3 regions of the Frankia sp. KB5 genome follow, and region 1 is predicted to be linked to each of the others. Evidence: riboswitches for the same ligand, from Rfam matches in the RefSeq annotation. Region 1 holds a riboswitch; each other region holds the start of a gene.

What was found. A riboswitch is a leader RNA that binds a small molecule or an ion and turns the genes downstream of it on or off. The one in region 1 is predicted to bind cyclic di-AMP.
Region 2: it holds a riboswitch for cyclic di-AMP, as region 1 does, so the genes downstream of both, KBI5_RS14915 (transglycosylase family protein) here and KBI5_RS09930 (transglycosylase family protein) in region 1, are expected to answer to the same signal.
Region 3: it holds a riboswitch for cyclic di-AMP, as region 1 does, so the genes downstream of both, KBI5_RS11055 (peptidoglycan-binding protein) here and KBI5_RS09930 (transglycosylase family protein) in region 1, are expected to answer to the same signal.

The regions. Positions count from the first base shown of each region.
Region 1 is NZ_MRUJ01000085.1:10,708-15,627, reverse strand. Features, by position in the region: gene fbaA (class II fructose-bisphosphate aldolase) at 1-697, shown strand, start outside; cyclic di-AMP (ydaO/yuaA leader) riboswitch at 1,603-1,837, shown strand; gene KBI5_RS09930 (transglycosylase family protein) at 1,844-2,521, shown strand; cyclic di-AMP (ydaO/yuaA leader) riboswitch at 2,994-3,184, shown strand; gene KBI5_RS09925 (transglycosylase family protein) at 3,187-3,906, shown strand; gene KBI5_RS09920 (DUF3151 domain-containing protein) at 3,992-4,426, shown strand; gene KBI5_RS09915 (adenylosuccinate synthase) at 4,518-4,920, shown strand, end outside.
Region 2 is NZ_MRUJ01000143.1:7,761-12,254, forward strand. Features, by position in the region: gene KBI5_RS14905 (hypothetical protein) at 2-325, opposite strand; gene rlmB (23S rRNA (guanosine(2251)-2'-O)-methyltransferase RlmB) at 568-1,659, shown strand; gene KBI5_RS14915 (transglycosylase family protein) at 1,865-2,245, opposite strand; cyclic di-AMP (ydaO/yuaA leader) riboswitch at 2,248-2,423, opposite strand; gene KBI5_RS14920 (peptide deformylase) at 2,921-4,494, opposite strand, start outside.
Region 3 is NZ_MRUJ01000098.1:33,435-40,157, forward strand. Features, by position in the region: gene KBI5_RS11035 (lasso peptide biosynthesis B2 protein) at 1-27, opposite strand, end outside; gene KBI5_RS11040 (lasso peptide biosynthesis PqqD family chaperone) at 24-341, opposite strand; gene KBI5_RS11045 (asparagine synthase-related protein) at 364-2,220, opposite strand; gene KBI5_RS27785 (lasso RiPP family leader peptide-containing protein) at 2,217-2,327, opposite strand; gene KBI5_RS11050 (AfsR/SARP family transcriptional regulator) at 2,521-3,357, opposite strand; gene KBI5_RS11055 (peptidoglycan-binding protein) at 3,615-4,364, opposite strand; cyclic di-AMP (ydaO/yuaA leader) riboswitch at 4,856-5,054, opposite strand; gene KBI5_RS11065 (alpha/beta hydrolase) at 5,587-6,132, opposite strand.

The DNA.
Region 1 (4,920 bases):
GAATCGGGTGGCCCAGGGACGCGAGCCGCTCTTCCAGTCGCACATGTGGGACGGCTCGGCGGTCCCCCTCGAGGAGAACCTCAAGATCGCCGAAGAACTACTCGCGGACGCCGCCGCCGCGAAGATCGTTCTCGAGGTCGAGATCGGGGTCGTCGGCGGCGAGGAGGACGGCGTCGTCGGCGCGATCGACGAGAAGCTCTACACGACGCCGGAGGACATGTGGCGGACGGCCGAGGTGCTCGGCACCGGCGCGAAGGGGCGCTACCTGCTCGCCGCCACCTTCGGCAACGTGCACGGTGTGTACAAGCCCGGAAACGTCAAGCTACGCCCGACGATTCTGCACGAAGGACAGGAGTACGTCGCCAGGAAGCTCGGGCTGCCAGCCGGCGCGAAGCCGTTCAACCTCGTCTTTCACGGCGGTAGCGGGTCGGCTCTCACCGAAATCCGCGAGACCCTCGACTACGGGGTGGTCAAGATGAACGTGGACACGGACACCCAGTACGCATTCACCCGCCCCATCGTGGACCACGTGTTCAAAAACTATGACGGCGTTCTCAAGGTGGACGGTGAGGTCGGCGTGAAGAAGGCGTACGACCCGCGTACCTACGGAAAGCTCGCGGAGARCAGCATGGCGGCCCGCGTCGCCCAGGCGTGTGAGGACCTCCGTTCCGCCGGCACCAGCCTCGGGCGGGCATAGTCGGGCCCAGGAGCGCACGCCGGCTGGCGGGATCGGTTCGTCGGATACCGGCCGCTTGTCCGCCGGCCGGCGGACAAGCGGACAGATAGCCGCCGGCCGCGAACGGGCAACCGAGCAACCGCCGCCGCTCGTCCGAGGACATTCTCCGGACCCCTCGGTCCGACCCTCTCCATCATTTCCGGCGGACGGAACGACCGGCACGCGGCGGACATCCGACCCGCCCCGGTCCGATGCACGACCCGCCGATTTCCCGTACTATGCCGGCCCGCGCGGTCCCCCGGTCGCTCCGACGGCTGGGGGACCACTGTTTAGCGGGCGCGRCATCCCGCTCCTCGCGTAACGCCGCCCCCGCCGGCAACCAGCAGGTTTCGGCCAAATGAGCGGACACGCACCGGACCTTCGGTAACCGTTCACCTACCGCCCCACCCCCAGGGAACCCCTTCGCCCACTGTGGTGATCCGACGGGCGCTTTTCACAGTCGGTGTCCGATTGAATCCGCCGTGTGCAAAAATCACAACGCCGCAAGTTACCGCCCGATTTCCGTTGTTTTTCTCACAAAAACAGGCTTCAATGGACGAAGCGTAGTATCAGGCCGATCACTCGCGTCRATCTCGTAGCAGGGCCGTCACGCCTTTGTCGACATGTCACGCATCTGGCCTGATGTGGGACTCTCCGCTCATCGTCGACCATCGGCAAACAGGGTGATCGGCCGAGCACAAATGCCTCCGCACGCCGTACCGCCAGGTTGATGAGCGGGCGCGCACGCGCGATACCAGGCCGCCAGTTCCTACTCAAGCAGGCGCGCCGAGTGTGCTCTTTTTCACGCACCCYATTCAATGCTTGGCGACTCGCCGGGCGGCGTGGTTATGGTTTTCGCCGTGCCCGGCAACAACGTCGGGCATTCGTCGGGCGGCACGCCGAATCCTGCCCCTGGCCGACGATTTCTCGAACCGGGCGGCAGGAACGGGGGACCCATCTCCGAGTATCGAAAGGATTCGATGYTCTCGGGGTGAAGCCATGTGCGACGACCACCCGGAAAGGTATTTCCGGTGCGGCTTCCGTCTCCAGGGATCCCTGGCACGGCCGGGCAGTTCCCAGCCCRAATCCGACAGCTCACCTCGCAGGCGTGGGGAAGGACCACAAGACATGTCCGACGCACGTATCAGTGGCCGACAATGCCGCGCCGGTACCCGCAGCCGGGCCCGGGCCCTCGTGGTCGCACCAGTACTCGCGGCGGCGGTGGGCGGYACCTTCGCGCTCAGCCAGCCGGCCGATGCGGCCACCACCTGGACGGGCCTGCGGCAGTGCGAGTCCGGCGGTGACTACACGACCAACACCGGCAACGCGTACTACGGCGCTTACCAGTTCTCCGCCAGCACTTGGCACAGCCTCGGCTACGGCGGTCTGCCGCACCAGGCTTCCCCGGCCGTCCAGGACGAGGCCGCGCTCAAGCTCGCCCGACGGTCCGGCTTCGGCCAGTGGCCGGCCTGTGGCCGCGGGATGGGCGCCGACCAGCTCGCGGGCGGCTCGTCGAGCTCCTCGGGCCAGGCCTCGCGCACGACGGAACGCCGCGAGCTGACGGTCAGCCCCATCTCCATGAGCACCCCCGTATTCACCCGTAACCTGACGACCGCACTGGCCAGGCAGGTACGTGACGACGTGCGGGCCTGGCAGGCCCGCGTCAACCATCTGGGCTATCCGATCACGATCGACGGCCRCTACGGACCACGCTCCGCCGCAGTCGCCCGCGCCCTGCAGGCCGCCAAGGGACTCGCCGTCGACGGCATCGTYGGCCCGGYGACCTGGCGGGCCACCTTCCGCTGATCCTCCCCATCAGCCCCATCAGCTCCATCAGCTGATCCATTCGCTCCGCCCCCGTGGCGGAGGGACGACCGCCGCGGGAACCGGACATCCCACCCCGGCGACACCGGTCAGGGGATCTCACCTCGACGACGGGCTGGCCCGACCTGTCTCCGGACGATCTCCGGTTGACGGCCCGTACGGGCCGGCCCGTACAACCCACCACCAGCATCACCAGGACCGCACCCTGACCGGCCTCCGGCAGGGCCGATCTTCGGCAGAGCCGATCTTCGGCAAGGCCGACGAGGAACAGCAGGACCAGCGAGCCACCTGCGGAACCTGTATGGAAGTGGCACGATTCGCGCGATCCTCACTGGTTACTCCGGACCACCCCGGTTTGCGCTCCATGAGCGGTTCTCGCTAGAGTGCCGCTCACTCGCCTCGTCGGCGAGGCCGCCCGGACGGACGCCGAGTCCTGCCCCCGTACGAGCGGCCGGAACGAACATCGACCACAGCGGGCAGGAGTGGGGGACCCACATTTCGGGCGCCGCAAGCGGCGTCCTTGGGGTAAAGCCGGTGCGTCCCGGCCCATGGTGGAGAGCGGTTCCCACCCGGGGTCGGATCCTCCGGCCGGGCCATCCCAGCCCGCACCCGACAGCTCACCCCGCAGGCGACGGGATTGGACTGACATGCCCTCTGGGCGTCGTGGCGGCAGACATCGAGCACCGCAGGCCCCATCGCCCGCCGGTCGCATCCTGCGCACCACCGGCGCGGTCACGRCCATCGTCGGCAGCGGCCTCGCGGTCACCGCGGCTCCGGCGGGCGCGGCCACCTCCGACGACTTCGCCAAGCTCCGCCAATGCGAGTCCGGCGGCAACTACGCGGTCAACACCGGCAACGGCTTCTCCGGTGCCTACCAGTTCGACGACCAGACCTGGCAYGGGCTCGGGTACTCCGGCCGCCCGTACCAGGCATCGCCCGCCACGCAGGACGAGGCGGCCGCGAAGCTCTACAACCAGCGGGGCTGGCAGCCATGGCCGTCCTGCTCGGTCAAGATGGGCCTGACCAACAACGGCCCGGCCAGTGTCCCGGGCGGCTCCGGTGACGTCATCCAGCAGGCCATCACCCCGGTGGAACCCCCCATGACGCTGGACCGGGCCCGCCGGGAGATGGGGGACGGCTCGTTCAGGGGCACGGTCCTCGACGCGTCCCTCAGCGACGACGTTCGCCCGGACGCCTTCGTCTGGCAGGACAGGATGCGTCAGAAGGGCTTCGTACTCACCGTCGACGGCAAGTTCGGACCGCAGTCGCAGGGCATCGCCGCGCTGTACTCGTACCTCACCCGGGTGAGCGACGGTCAACCCGGGGTCGTCGGCCAGAATCTGTGGAACGTCAGCGTCAGGGCCTGACCGACCGGTCACCGTGCGCGCAGGGCAAGCGCGTCCGGGGTGACCTCCATGACGTGTGCGGCCGGTCGTCGGGCAGGATGCACTCATGACGACGCCGTCCACCTCGGGAAAGCCCAACCTGCTCTCCGGTCCGCCGCCGACGCTCCTGCCCTCCGACGCGGCCGCGACCGATGCGCTGGTCGCCGGTGATCCGCCGGATGCCGTCGCCGCCCGGCTGCCCGCGTTCAGCGTGCCTTGGGCCGCGCTCGCCGAGCTCGCGCTCACCGGCGGACGACCCGTCGAGGCCTATGCCTACGCCCGCACGGGCTATCACCGCGGCCTCGACGCCCTGCGCCGCTCGGGCTGGAAGGGCAACGGGCCGATCCCCTGGTCACACGAACCCAACCGCGGGTTCCTGCGTTCGCTCGCCGCTCTCGGTCGGGCGGCCGCGGCCATCGGGGAGGCCGAGGAGGCCACCCGCTGCCGGACGTTCCTGGCCGACAGCGATTCCGTCGCTGCCAGTGAGCTCGGCTTCACCTGACAGTGAGTTCATCAGGCCGCGTCGGTGGTGGAGACCAGCGAGGATGCCGCAGCCGGCCCCACGACCCCGCCATCCCTAGTAACCTCGCCCGGTGCCTGCTCTTGTCCTCATCGGTGCCCAGTGGGGCGACGAGGGAAAAGGAAAGGCGACCGACCTCCTGGGCGGCGCCGTCGATTACGTCGTCCGGTACCAGGGTGGCAACAACGCCGGCCACACCGTGGTCATCGGGGCGGAGAGTTACGCGCTCCACCTGATTCCCAGTGGCATGCTGCGGGCCGACTGCGTTCCCGTGATCGGCAACGGGGTCGTCATCGACCCGGGCGTGCTGCTGGCCGAGATGGACGGGCTCACCGCCCGCGGCATCGACGTCTCCCGGCTCCTGATCAGCGCGAACGCCCATCTGATCATGCCCCATCACCGGGCGCTGGACCGGGTCATCGAGCGTTACCTGGGCAAGGCGCGGATCGGTACCACCGGTCGCGGCATCGGTCCCA
Region 2 (4,494 bases), on a different contig from region 1:
GTCACGTCGTCTCCCCGGGTCCGCCTGGGCCGCCGGGCCGGGAGGTGGCGCTCAACGTTCTATGCCGGGCATTCTCCAGGAATGTCACCGCCGCGGCGGTGACACCGCCAGGTCGGGGAGCACACCCGCCGAACGCCCGCGACGGCGTGCCGCGCGGCCCGGCAGCCGTGACGAGCGCGGTACCGTAGGCCTCCACTCCGCCGAGCATGGTGAGACTGGCATCGAGATCGTCGATGTTGATCAGGTGGCTCCCCGCCTTCGCCATGGGGCACCAGCGGTCTTCGGCCCGCGACCACCCGGCGGCGGGTGGAAGAACGATGCGCACCTGACCCTCCTGACGCCGGTGAGGAGCGGCCGGACCACATCAGGTCGGGCCGTGGGCCTGCCGGCCCTCAGGATAGGGCGCCGGGTCCCCGGAAACGGCCATGTCGAGGTATGCCCATGGCAGAGCTCCTCCGCCGAGTTCCCGCCGAGCTCTCGCCGAGCGCGCCCCGACACGCCGGTGTCGTCCGCCGTATACCGTGGTCACATGGTCATTCCCCGGGCGTGTACTGGTCGGTGGTCCTGATGGCCGGCGCCGCTCGCCGGGACAGCGGGATCGCCCGCGGCGGTCAGGGCGGTCGGGCCGCCAAGGCCGGTTCCCACCGCAAGGGGGCCTCCACGGGCAGRGGCGGTCACGGCCGCAAGGCGCTGGAGGGCCGTGGGGCCACTCCGCCCGCGCAGCTGCGCCCCGGCCATCCCGCCCAGCGTCGTGCGGCGGCGGCTGCGGCGGCCCGTTCCGCCTCGGCCGGAGCCGAGCGGGGTCGAGCGGCCGCCGGCCGGCGCGGGGATGGTGGCCGCGCCGTCGCAGCTGCGGCCACCACCGGGCCGAGCGCCGTGGGGGGTTCCGCGGGGGCCGGGCGCCCACGGRGGACCGAGGGCGACGAGCTGGTGGTCGGGCGCAACGCGGTGGTCGAGGCGCTGCGGGCCGGGGTACCGTCGTCGACCCTTTTCATCGCCGGCGGGCTGGACTTCGACGAGCGGCTCGCCGACGCCCGCCGGCTCGCCGGGCGGGCCGGGATCGCCGTGGCCGACGTCGGCCGCACGGATCTCGACCGGATGTGTGGCACCGCTCCGCATCAGGGTCTCGCCCTCGTGGTACCGCCGTTCCGGTATGCCCATCCGGATGATCTCCTCGCCCGCGCGCGCTCGTCCCCTCCGGGTCTGCTGGTGGCGTTGGACGGGGTCACCGATCCTCGCAACCTCGGGGCCGTGGTGCGCTCGGCCGCCGCCTTCGGTGCCCACGGCGTCGTCGTTCCGGAGCGTAGGGCCGCCGGCGTGACCGCCGCGGCCTGGAAGACCTCGGCGGGGGCTGCCGCCCGGCTGCCGGTGGCGCGCGCCACCAACCTCGCCCGCACGCTCGTCTCCTACGCGGCGGGCGGCCAGTTCGTTGTCGGTCTGGCCGCGGACAGTGAAGTGAGCATCGACGAGCTCACGATGGCGACCGACCCCCTCGTCCTGGTGATCGGTTCCGAGGGACGCGGGTTGTCCAGGCTGGTCGAGCAGCGCTGCGACGTGAGGGTCCGGATCCCCATGGCGGGTGCGGTGGAGTCCCTCAACGCGGGGGTGGCCGCCGGGATCACGCTGGCCGAGATCGCCCGCCGCCGTCGGATCGGCTGAGCCGGCCGATCGGTGGGTCCGCCGGGTCTCCGCCGGGCGGGGCCGCGGAAGTTGAGCTGGCCGACGTCGCCGTGACCGGGAAACCGTGACCGGGAAACGTAGCGCGCAGCCCCGTGTCCCGGACGGGACACGGGGCTGCTGACCGCGCGCCGATCAGTACCGGCCGGGCGCGGACGGTGAAGGCTGGCGCGGGAAGTCGGGCAGCTCAGATCTTGTGACCCCAGCACGGCTTCGAGGCGTACCAGGGGCTCGTCCCCTGCTGGGCGTACAGGATGCGGGCGCGCTGCCACTGCTCGGCGACGCTGGCGTGCTGCGGCAGACCCTTGCCGCCGACCCCGTGCCAGGTGCTGGGCAGAAACTGGAACAACCCGCCGGCGCCGATGGAGTTGACCGCGCGGGGGTTCCCCCCGGACTCACAAGGGATCACCTTGGAGAGGAAGTGGTCGGCGTTCGTCGACGCGCTGGCCGGTTGGGACAGCGCGAGGCCACCGCCGATCGAGGCCGCGAGAGTGGTGGCGGCGATCAAGGCCCGGGAACCGAGCCTGATGCGGTTGAGACCACGAGCGAGCGAACGAGCGTTGGACATTGAGTTGCCCTTCCCCACGCCTGCGAGGTGAGCTGTCGGGTTCGGGCTGGGAATGRCCGGCCGCGCATCGCGGCTTCACCCCGAGGACGTCTTTTATCGGCGCCCGGAATTGGTTCCCCCGCTCCTGCCAAAGGTTTGATTCTCGTCGAGCGGGGGCAGGATTCGGCGTGCCGCCCGACGCATGCCATCAGGTGACGGCACGGCAACGAACATAGCTGAGAGTGACCCGGGAAAAACAAGAGTACGTGAGGATGCACACAGTGCACCCCACTTACTTGTCCCGATCTTTTTAATGGTGTTTCGCGCCCGCGTMCGCGCCCGATCCTAGAGGTTGTTCAGTGGGCTGAAAATCCCCAGTTCGTGGCTGGGTCGTCACGCTGACGGTAAACAATAKGCGATGCGTGGGGAATCTGTTCCGCCGCGTGGCGATCGAGCCTCCACTACCCGCTGCCGGCAGTCTCTAACCAGGTTCCGAAAAAATCTGTGTCGACGTTCCGGCGGACCCGCACCTATCGCCTGCTTTCCGGACTATACGGCACGAGGGAACCATGTCATATGTCGGATCTAACAGTCCGTGTCGGACACCCGGTCCCGGCGCTGCGCCGTCGGCACGTGGGCACGTCGGCATGCCGACGTGCCGACGTGCCGCCCGCGGGGCGGGTGCGTTCGGGTTGGTCAGCGGTTGTAGGACCAGGCCGAGCCGGTACCCCGGTACTGCTCCACCGGGATCGGTGTGGTTCCGGCCCGCATCCGATCCGTGTAGAGCTGACCGTGCAGGTGATCGATCTCGTGAGCGACGAGCCGCGCCAGCCCCTGCCGATAGACGGTGATGTGCCGGTTGCCATCGATATCGGTGTGTTCGACGTGCAGCTCCAGCGGCCGGGGGACGAGGCCACGGACGTCGAAGAAGCTCAGGCAGCCCTCGTACTGCTCGTCGGTCTCTCGGGAGGTCTCGATGACGCTGGGGTTGAGCAGCGTGAGCGTGTCGCCGCCCGCGGTACGCACGATCGCCGCGGCGCGGTTGATGCCGACCTGCGGCGCGGCGATGCCCAGGCCCTTGCCGAAGGTGTGCAGGGCGGACACCCGTTCGAGGGCGGAGGACAGTTCGGCGARGACCCGGCGCGCGTCTTCGGCCTCGTTGGGCAGAGCGAACGGGCGGGCCGGCTGCCGCAGGATCGCCTCACCCTCCTGCACGATGCCGACGGCCGCCATCTGATCGCTGGGACGTGTTCCGGTCTCCGTGGCCGGATCACGTTCCGGCACGGTGGCCCGGAAGTTCCATTCCAGRCGGTAGCGGGCGTGCAGCGGCGGCTCGGTGGTCYACCAGGTGAAGATCCGCCGGTCGCCGGAGTCGGTGCGGGCGACTGCGGTCCGCAACGGGAAGGCATCGGCGGTCATCGACGTCTCCATGCCCCAGACCACGGGATCCAGCTCGGCCGGAAAGTCCAGCCGCACCGAGAGGAAACTCGTCGGTACCCGCACGGCACGCTGGAACCACGGCCCCCACTTCTCCCTGCTTACCTGGTAGCTGTAGTTGATCCACGCCGATTCGCCGGGATAGAGCGGAAATCGTCCTCGGCTGTTCTCGAAGAGCAGCCAGACCTCCTTGAGCGCGTCCCAGTCGGTCTTGACCTGCCAGGCCATCTGCTCGCCGCCACAGTGCGCGCTGAGCTGGAGGTCCTCCCAGCGCAGCGGATCGGATCGGTACAACCGCGCGGAGCGTTCCGGATCTCCCGGGAACCGGTCGACCGATATCCGCATCAGATACCGGGTTACCGGTTCGCTGCCGGCGTTGAGAAGACGTCTTCGCTGGTGGGCGACGTACATGCTGTCGTCGTAGCGGAGTTCGGCCCGGTCCTCCTCGACGACCAGGCCCCCCGGTCCGGGGGGGAGCCGGCCCGGGCTCTCGGCGACGACGGGGCCGGGGGCCGGGGCCGGGTCGACGGAGGGGGTCGCGACGTGGGCTACCGGCGTCGGGCCGGATCCGGCCGGAACCGTTGGCGGCCCGGGCGGCTCGCGCACGTCCCGTGCCGCCTCCCACGGCCGTGCGGCCAGGTGGAAATAACTGCCCGGGATGCGCAGCGCGTCGGTGATGCGTTCGATCAGGGAGAGCCGGGCGATGTGGTCCTCGCCCTGCATGATCCGGCTGACCCTGCTCTGGCTGAGCCCTTCCACCGGAGATGCGATGCGATTCTGGCTGGCACCGTCGTACTTCTTCATCAGCCGGAACACCGTGCGGAAGTCCCGCG
Region 3 (6,723 bases), on a different contig from region 1:
CCGCTCGACCACCATCGGCGCGGTCACCGGGCCCGCGTCCGGGGATCGCAGACCGCCTCGGTCTCGGGTGACCATCGGGACTCGGGCTCGGCCTCGATGAGGCCCACGTCCGCGAGTTGGGCGAGCAGACCCTCCACGTCGCGGCGCGCCGTCTCCGGGTCAACCTCGCTGGTCTCACACAGCCCGCGGACGGCGGCTGCCGTGTCACCGCCGTCGAGCAGGATCCGCAGCACCAGGTCACCCGAGGGGTTGAGGGTCCAGTATCGGCCGTTGTCGATATGGAGGAGCACCGCTCCGTACTGGGTCGGCGCCCGCACCACGTCAGGCCGCAGCGTCACCATGATCACTCACTCCTCCGGTAGCTCAGTCAGGGCCCCGCCGGCTCGCGAGCACCCGCAGCCACGCGTCCGCCGCGAACGTCGGTCGCAGCGCCTGGTGGCGATGACCAGGTACGGACGAAGATCGGCACGCCTGGCGCAGCGCGTCCGACTCGATCAGGCCGAGATCGGCCAACGGGCTGTCATCGCACAGCTTCACCAGGACGTCCTGGCTGGTGCGCAGGCCCTGATCCTCCTCGGCGGCGGTATCCGCCTTGGTCTCGCGGCGCAGGCATTCCTGCGGCACCAGCCGGCGCATGGCCTCCTGCAGTAGCGGTTTGTACTCCCACGGACCGGTGCGCTCTTCGGGCCGCACCGCCAGCACCGCCCGGACCACCCGCTCGTCGAGGAAGGGTGCGGCGAGCGGCGGGCCGACCGGATCGGCGAGCTGGTCGAACAACCGGAACACCGCCGCGCCAGCGCGGATGGCGAAGAGATCGGCGTGGCCGTCCCGGGTCTCGGCCAGCGGCCGGGCGCGCCGGACGGCCTCCGCGAACGCTCCGGCCAGCAAGTCGAGGGCCGTCGGCGTGAGCCAACCCGGGACCACAGGCGGAAAGGCCCAGTCGAGCGAGGCCAGGACGCCCGGGTGGGATCGGCCGGAACCGGCCGGACGGCGCGCGTGGCCGACCGTGGCACGGCGGGCCTGGTCGAGCGCATCGGCCATGTCGGCGAGGCAGTCCCGGTAGCCGCGCGGGCGCATCATTCGCAGGCACGCCATCCACGGCCAGCCCTCCTGCGCTCGGTGTCCGCGCAGGTCGTGCAGCGCCCGCCGGGGCCGGCGGCGCAACAACCGGGGGAGGTAGGCGGGACAGCCGTAGGCGACCTCGTCACCACCGAACCCGGTGAGGTGCACCCGCGGCCCGTACAGCGCGACCCGGTCAAGACCCGCGCGCAGCTTCGCCCGGTCGCCGATGCCGACGAACGGCCGGTCGAGCGGTTCGTCGGCGTCGGCGATGCCGTCGTAAACGAGGGGAAGCCCGGCGGCGGGCAGGATCTCGCGCGTGACGCCAGGGAGCGTGGCCGCGGCCCGCGCGGCGTCGTCGTCACCGGGATCGGGGGCGATCCCGGTGAGCGCGACCACGTCGGCGGGGCCGCGCGCGGCCAGGCAGCACACCGAGGTGGAGCTCAGTCCGCCCGACAGATCACAGCTCACTGTCCCGCCGCCGGCGACCCGCGCCGCCACGGCCTCGGCGAGAGCCGCCCGCAGGGTCGGCGCCCCCTCCGTGCGGGACCGCACCGGTGCCGGTCGACGCCACCACCGCAGGACGGTGGCCTTCTCGTCAGGGCCGACGAGAAGGTAGTGATCCGGGGGCAGCGCGTCGATCGACTCCCAGAGCACCAGGTCATCGAGCGGATGGGGCGGTGACGGGTCGAGCAGCGACAAAGCCAGCGCCGTCCGGTTCAGCGGGGCGCCCGTGAGCCGGGCAAGCACGTCGGCGCGGTCGGCGGCGACCAGGTGGCTGCCCAACCGGGCGGTGAAGACCCGCCGGGTTCCCGTCGGGCTGCCCTGGACGCGACGGTGGCTGTCGATTTCGGCGATCACGTGGTAGTCGCCGGCCACGGCGCGCGCGAGGTCGAGAGCGTGCACGTCACGGGCCGAGAGAAGCAGCCGCAGGAGCTGTCGCGCGTTGGTCGCGGCACACCCGATCAGGGCCAGCCGCGAGCGCCCGGCGACGGCACTGACCATGGCATCGTCCGGCCAGTTGCCGACGATCCACGGCCGCCCGGAGGCATACCGCAGCATGCGACGAGCCCCCGGCGGACGCACGACGGGATCACGGTCGGCCAGCACCAGAAACCAGCAGGACGGAATCGGGACCACCGCCACCCCGGCCGCCGTCACGCAAAACGCCGCCAGGAGTAGTCACGCCCCCAGCCCCAGCGGCCGTTCGTCACTGCGGCGAAGCTGCCGGCATCTTCCAGTCGCGGGGGGAGGTAGATAGCCTTCATCGTCTTCTCCTCAGCGGTTTCCGCGCGCCCTCGCCCCGGTGGCGTGCGCCCCGGTGGCGATACACGGCGGCGCCGCGCGCGTGGCCCGGGCGCCGGCCGGCTGGTCCAGCCCGTATGGTTGAAATTCCCCCGCCGGGTTCACTGGCGGTTCAGCTGACTTCCGGCGCACGACTCGGCCGGCACGGCCGTGGCATCAGGTGACCCACGAGTCCGGATTCAGTACATGCTGATGGGCACGCCGCAGTTCGACACCGGGCTCGATCCCGAGTTCGGTCACCAGCCGCCGGTAGACCGTCTGGTACTCGGCCAGTGCCTCGGCCCGCCGGCCGGTGTGTTCCAACGCAAGGATCAGCTGGGCCCAGAGACGTTCCCGGGTCGGATGTTCGACCGTGAGCGCCCGCAGGGTCGGCAGCACCCGGTCGTACTCGCCGAGGGCCAGGCGGGCGTCGATCAGGTCCTCGCACACCGCCCAGCGAGCCTCCTCCAGCCGGAGGACCTCCGCGCCCGCGATCTCCGCCGGGAGCTCGTCGAAGGCGTCCCCCCGCCACAGCGCGAGGGCGCCTTCGAAAAACCCGGCGGCGCGTTCCGGCGAGCCGGCGCGCACGGCGGCGCGGCCCTGCTCGGCGGCCGATTCGAACCGCTTAGCGTCGATCTCACCGGACGRGACGACCAGGCGGTACTCCCCCGGCCGGCTCTCGATGRGCCCGGGGCCGTTCCCCCCGGCTCCGGACGTGTCCAGGGGCGGCCGGAGGGTGTGCCGCAGCTCCGAGAGATAAGTCTTGATGTTGCCCCCGGCGGAGCGCGGCGGGGCATCCTGCCAGAGCGCGAGCCGCATCCCGTCCACACTCACCCACTGGCCGGCGTGCAGCAGCAGGGTCAGCAGCAGTATGCGCTTCTTGCGCTGGTCGATGCGGACCTGCTCGCCCGAGGATCGCCGCACCTCCAGCGGCCCCAGGACCGCGAACAGGAGACCGGCCCCGGTCACGGAGGATGCGTTCGGACTCGCCTCAGGTAGGTAGTCGTCGAGCATCGTGGCTCTCATCGATCGGGCCCCCGTTTCGGTTTTCCCGTGCGGGCCGGCTGGTCKCGTGCGGGCCGGCTGGTCCCGCCCGGGCCGATGCCGTCTCCCGACCCGGTGCTCCCGGCCGGGTGCTGGCCCGGTGGCTGAATACCCCCACCTCACCCCGGGTAGTCATCCGGTGCGTGCGGATATCGAGCAGCGCCCTCGGGCGGGTCGGGAACACCGGCCGGCGGCAGCGGAGCCCGGTCGGCGGGCCTCGATCAGAGTCAGATCCCGAGCTTCGCCCGCGTCTGCGGTCCGACGATCCCGTCAACCACCAGACCGTGCTTCAGCTGGAAGTCCTTGACCATGTGGTTGGTCTGGTACCCGAACTTCCCATCCACGCTGATCGGGTAYCCAAGGCTGGCGAGCCTCTTCTGGATCTGGTGGACGTCGAGGCGGAACCCGAGGCCGACGGCCAGCGACGGGTAGCGGGCCGCGGGTGCCACCACGGCCGCACGCACCGGGGCAGRCAGCGAGGAGTAGGAGATGTTCGTGAACCGCACGCCGCGCGAGACGGCCGCCGCCGCCGCCTGTCCCCGGGCCAGGTAGCGGTAGTGCAGGCCGTTGGTGTAGGCGCTCCAGGCGGTGATGCCCTGGCCTTCACAGACCTTCTTCGCCGCCCAGGCGTTGACGGCCGGGTCGTAGAGGTTGCGGTTACCCACCCAGCCGGCGTGGGCCCGCATGTTGATCTGCCACAGGCCGCGCGAGTCCTCGCCGTAGGTGGCGTGGGCGTAGGGGTTGCCGCCGGACTCCGCAAGAGCCACCGCGACCCAGGTGGCCAGCGGAACGCCGCGGCAGCCGGGCAGTCCCGCGTTCGCGGCCGCGCTGGCGATCGTCACATCGGGGACCGTGGTGGCGGCCCTGGCCGGGCTCGCGGTGGCGAACATGCCGGCGCCGGCGCCGATCACACCGACGGCGGCGACAACGGCGCCCCGGGTCCGGGTGGAACGTTTCCGATGCTTTCCCTTGGCCATTTCTTTGACATCTCATTTCGGTGTCGTCGAACACAGACGGGTGATCGAGGGGAGGGATGCCGCTCGAAGGAGGGCGAGCGGAGACGACCGCGCTGGAGAAGGGCAGCACCCAGTGCCGGTCTGCCGGTGCGCCGAGAGGCCGTCCGGGGACGACCGGGGACGACCGATCGACGCGCCCTGGGGATCCCGGGGTCGATGGGCTGAACAGCACGGCAGGCGGCCGTGGTCATTCCGTTCCAGGCCTGGRGGGCCCGGTGGACGGCAGGGGTCAGCCGACCACAGACGACGAGGCCGGGTGGCTTTCAGCCGAGCTGGTGGTATGGCGCGTCAGCGCGATCGGCCGGTACGGGCACCGACCGGATGGCACGTTCTCGCGAAGACGTCAGGGCGAGAACGGCGCCCCGTATGGCGGGGACGCACCGCGGGTCGCGCCGAACGGCGTCACGGTCCAGAAGACCGGAGCCGAGCGTTCCTGAAACACAGGCAACGTCGAGTCCTTCCCGTACGCCTGCGAGGTTAGCTGTCGGGTTCGGGCCGGGAAGCCCGGCCGTTTCCGCGGCGTGCGCGTAACGGCTTAACCCCAAGGGTGGCCCGCAACGAGCCACCCGGAGGAACGTGGTTCCCCCGCTTCTGCCCAAGATCTCTCGGAGGGAGCTGCGGACCGTGGACAGAACTCGGCGTCGGCCCGGAGCTGTTGATACCCCGCAACCGTAGCGAACTACAGACCGTAGTGACAAGTACGAGTTGTGCCGAATCTGGGCGCATGTTGGTCACGATGCGTGCATAACGCTGCGATGCCGCAACTCTCGGACATCAATAGCAGCTACCGGTAGCGACGCAGATCACCCGTCACGACCGGATCTTGGCGATATGGCCGGTCTGTCGAGACGGGGACCGGTGGCCACGAGGTCCGGTAGTCACCGGGACCGCCCGGCCGTCCGGCAACCCAACCCCGGCAACCACGGCAAGCGGGAAGCCTGGCCCGGGGGTCGGGTGGCGTGCGGACGGGTACGCAAACGCGAACGGCGCAGGCTTCGAGCCTGCGGCTCGAAGCCTGCGCCGTTGAAAAACGGACGATGCGGTACGGGACGGACGACTGACCCGCGGATTCGCGTGATTCGCGCCGGCACCCGCCGAGGAAACACCTGCTGAGCGGTTGGGCCTCCCGCGAAGGCACACCCCGATCGGACCGGCACGCGGGCGCGCCCGGCACCGGGCGAGATCAGTCGACCGACCGGTCCCGCTGCCGTTGCCGTGGGGCCAGCCGCGAGACACGGAGATTCTCGAGGAACAGCAGGATYTGCGCGCCGACCGCACGCCGGCCGGGGCCGGCGAGCACGCCATGCCCCCCGGGCAGCGACGCCAGCCGGGCCCGGCGCGCGGTCCGCGTCATCATGCGCGCCAGCGCAAGCGGGCTGACCTCGTCGCGCTCGGCATGGAGCAACAGGATCGGCAGGTCGGGAAGCGACCGTGGGATCGGTTGTCCCGGATCCTCGCCCGCGATCTTCCGGTACACCAGCGGRAGGTCGAGCAACACGAGGGCATCCGGCCGGACCGCTGGCGAACCGGCGCCGACCAACGCCCGCAGGGCCCCGCTGTCCGAACCCAGCAGGACGAACGGACCATCGGGGGCACGCGCCTCACCAAGGGCGAGGACGGTGTCTCTCCCATGGTCGAGAAACGTCACCTGATAGCCGTCGAGCGCGAGCCGGAAAGCTAGGCCCTCGAAATGTTCGGCGGATTCTCCACGACCGGGAAGAAGGACCACACTGGCTCTTCTCGAGTGGGTGGGATCACCACTGGGCCAGTAACGGGTTCCCGGCCCCCCCACATATCCACGGGGGCGCGGATGAAAGTATGACGACGAAACCATGGACGACACAGCATGCTCCGATCGGAAACCGTCCAGAGATGTACCCGGTACTGACCGGACATCGATACCGAGGCGGCTGGCGTCCACGCAGGCGATGACGATCTACGGACAGACCTATCGAGTGACCGTGAATCAGGAGAACGCCAGGGAGAACACCGAGAGCGAGGGAAATCCGAGGAGGCTAGTAAAGCACGTGAAGCGGCCGGGTCGGACAACCGGACGAGGCCGCTCGCAGGAAGTCAATGTGGCCACGGACGACCAGGGGGGTCATCCGACCCACCGAGGAGAACATGACCATATTTTGCCTATCCGACGGCTACCTGTCAACATGGTCAATATTGTTACTCAGGTGTTTCACCCCATGTCCGCCCGAGGATACGTAACCGTAGCCACCGGTCGTGACCGAGGCCGCGCATCATGTGCCGCGCATCATGTGCCGCGCATCATGTGCCACGCGCCGCCGCACAGCCGGACGCCGGGGCGGAG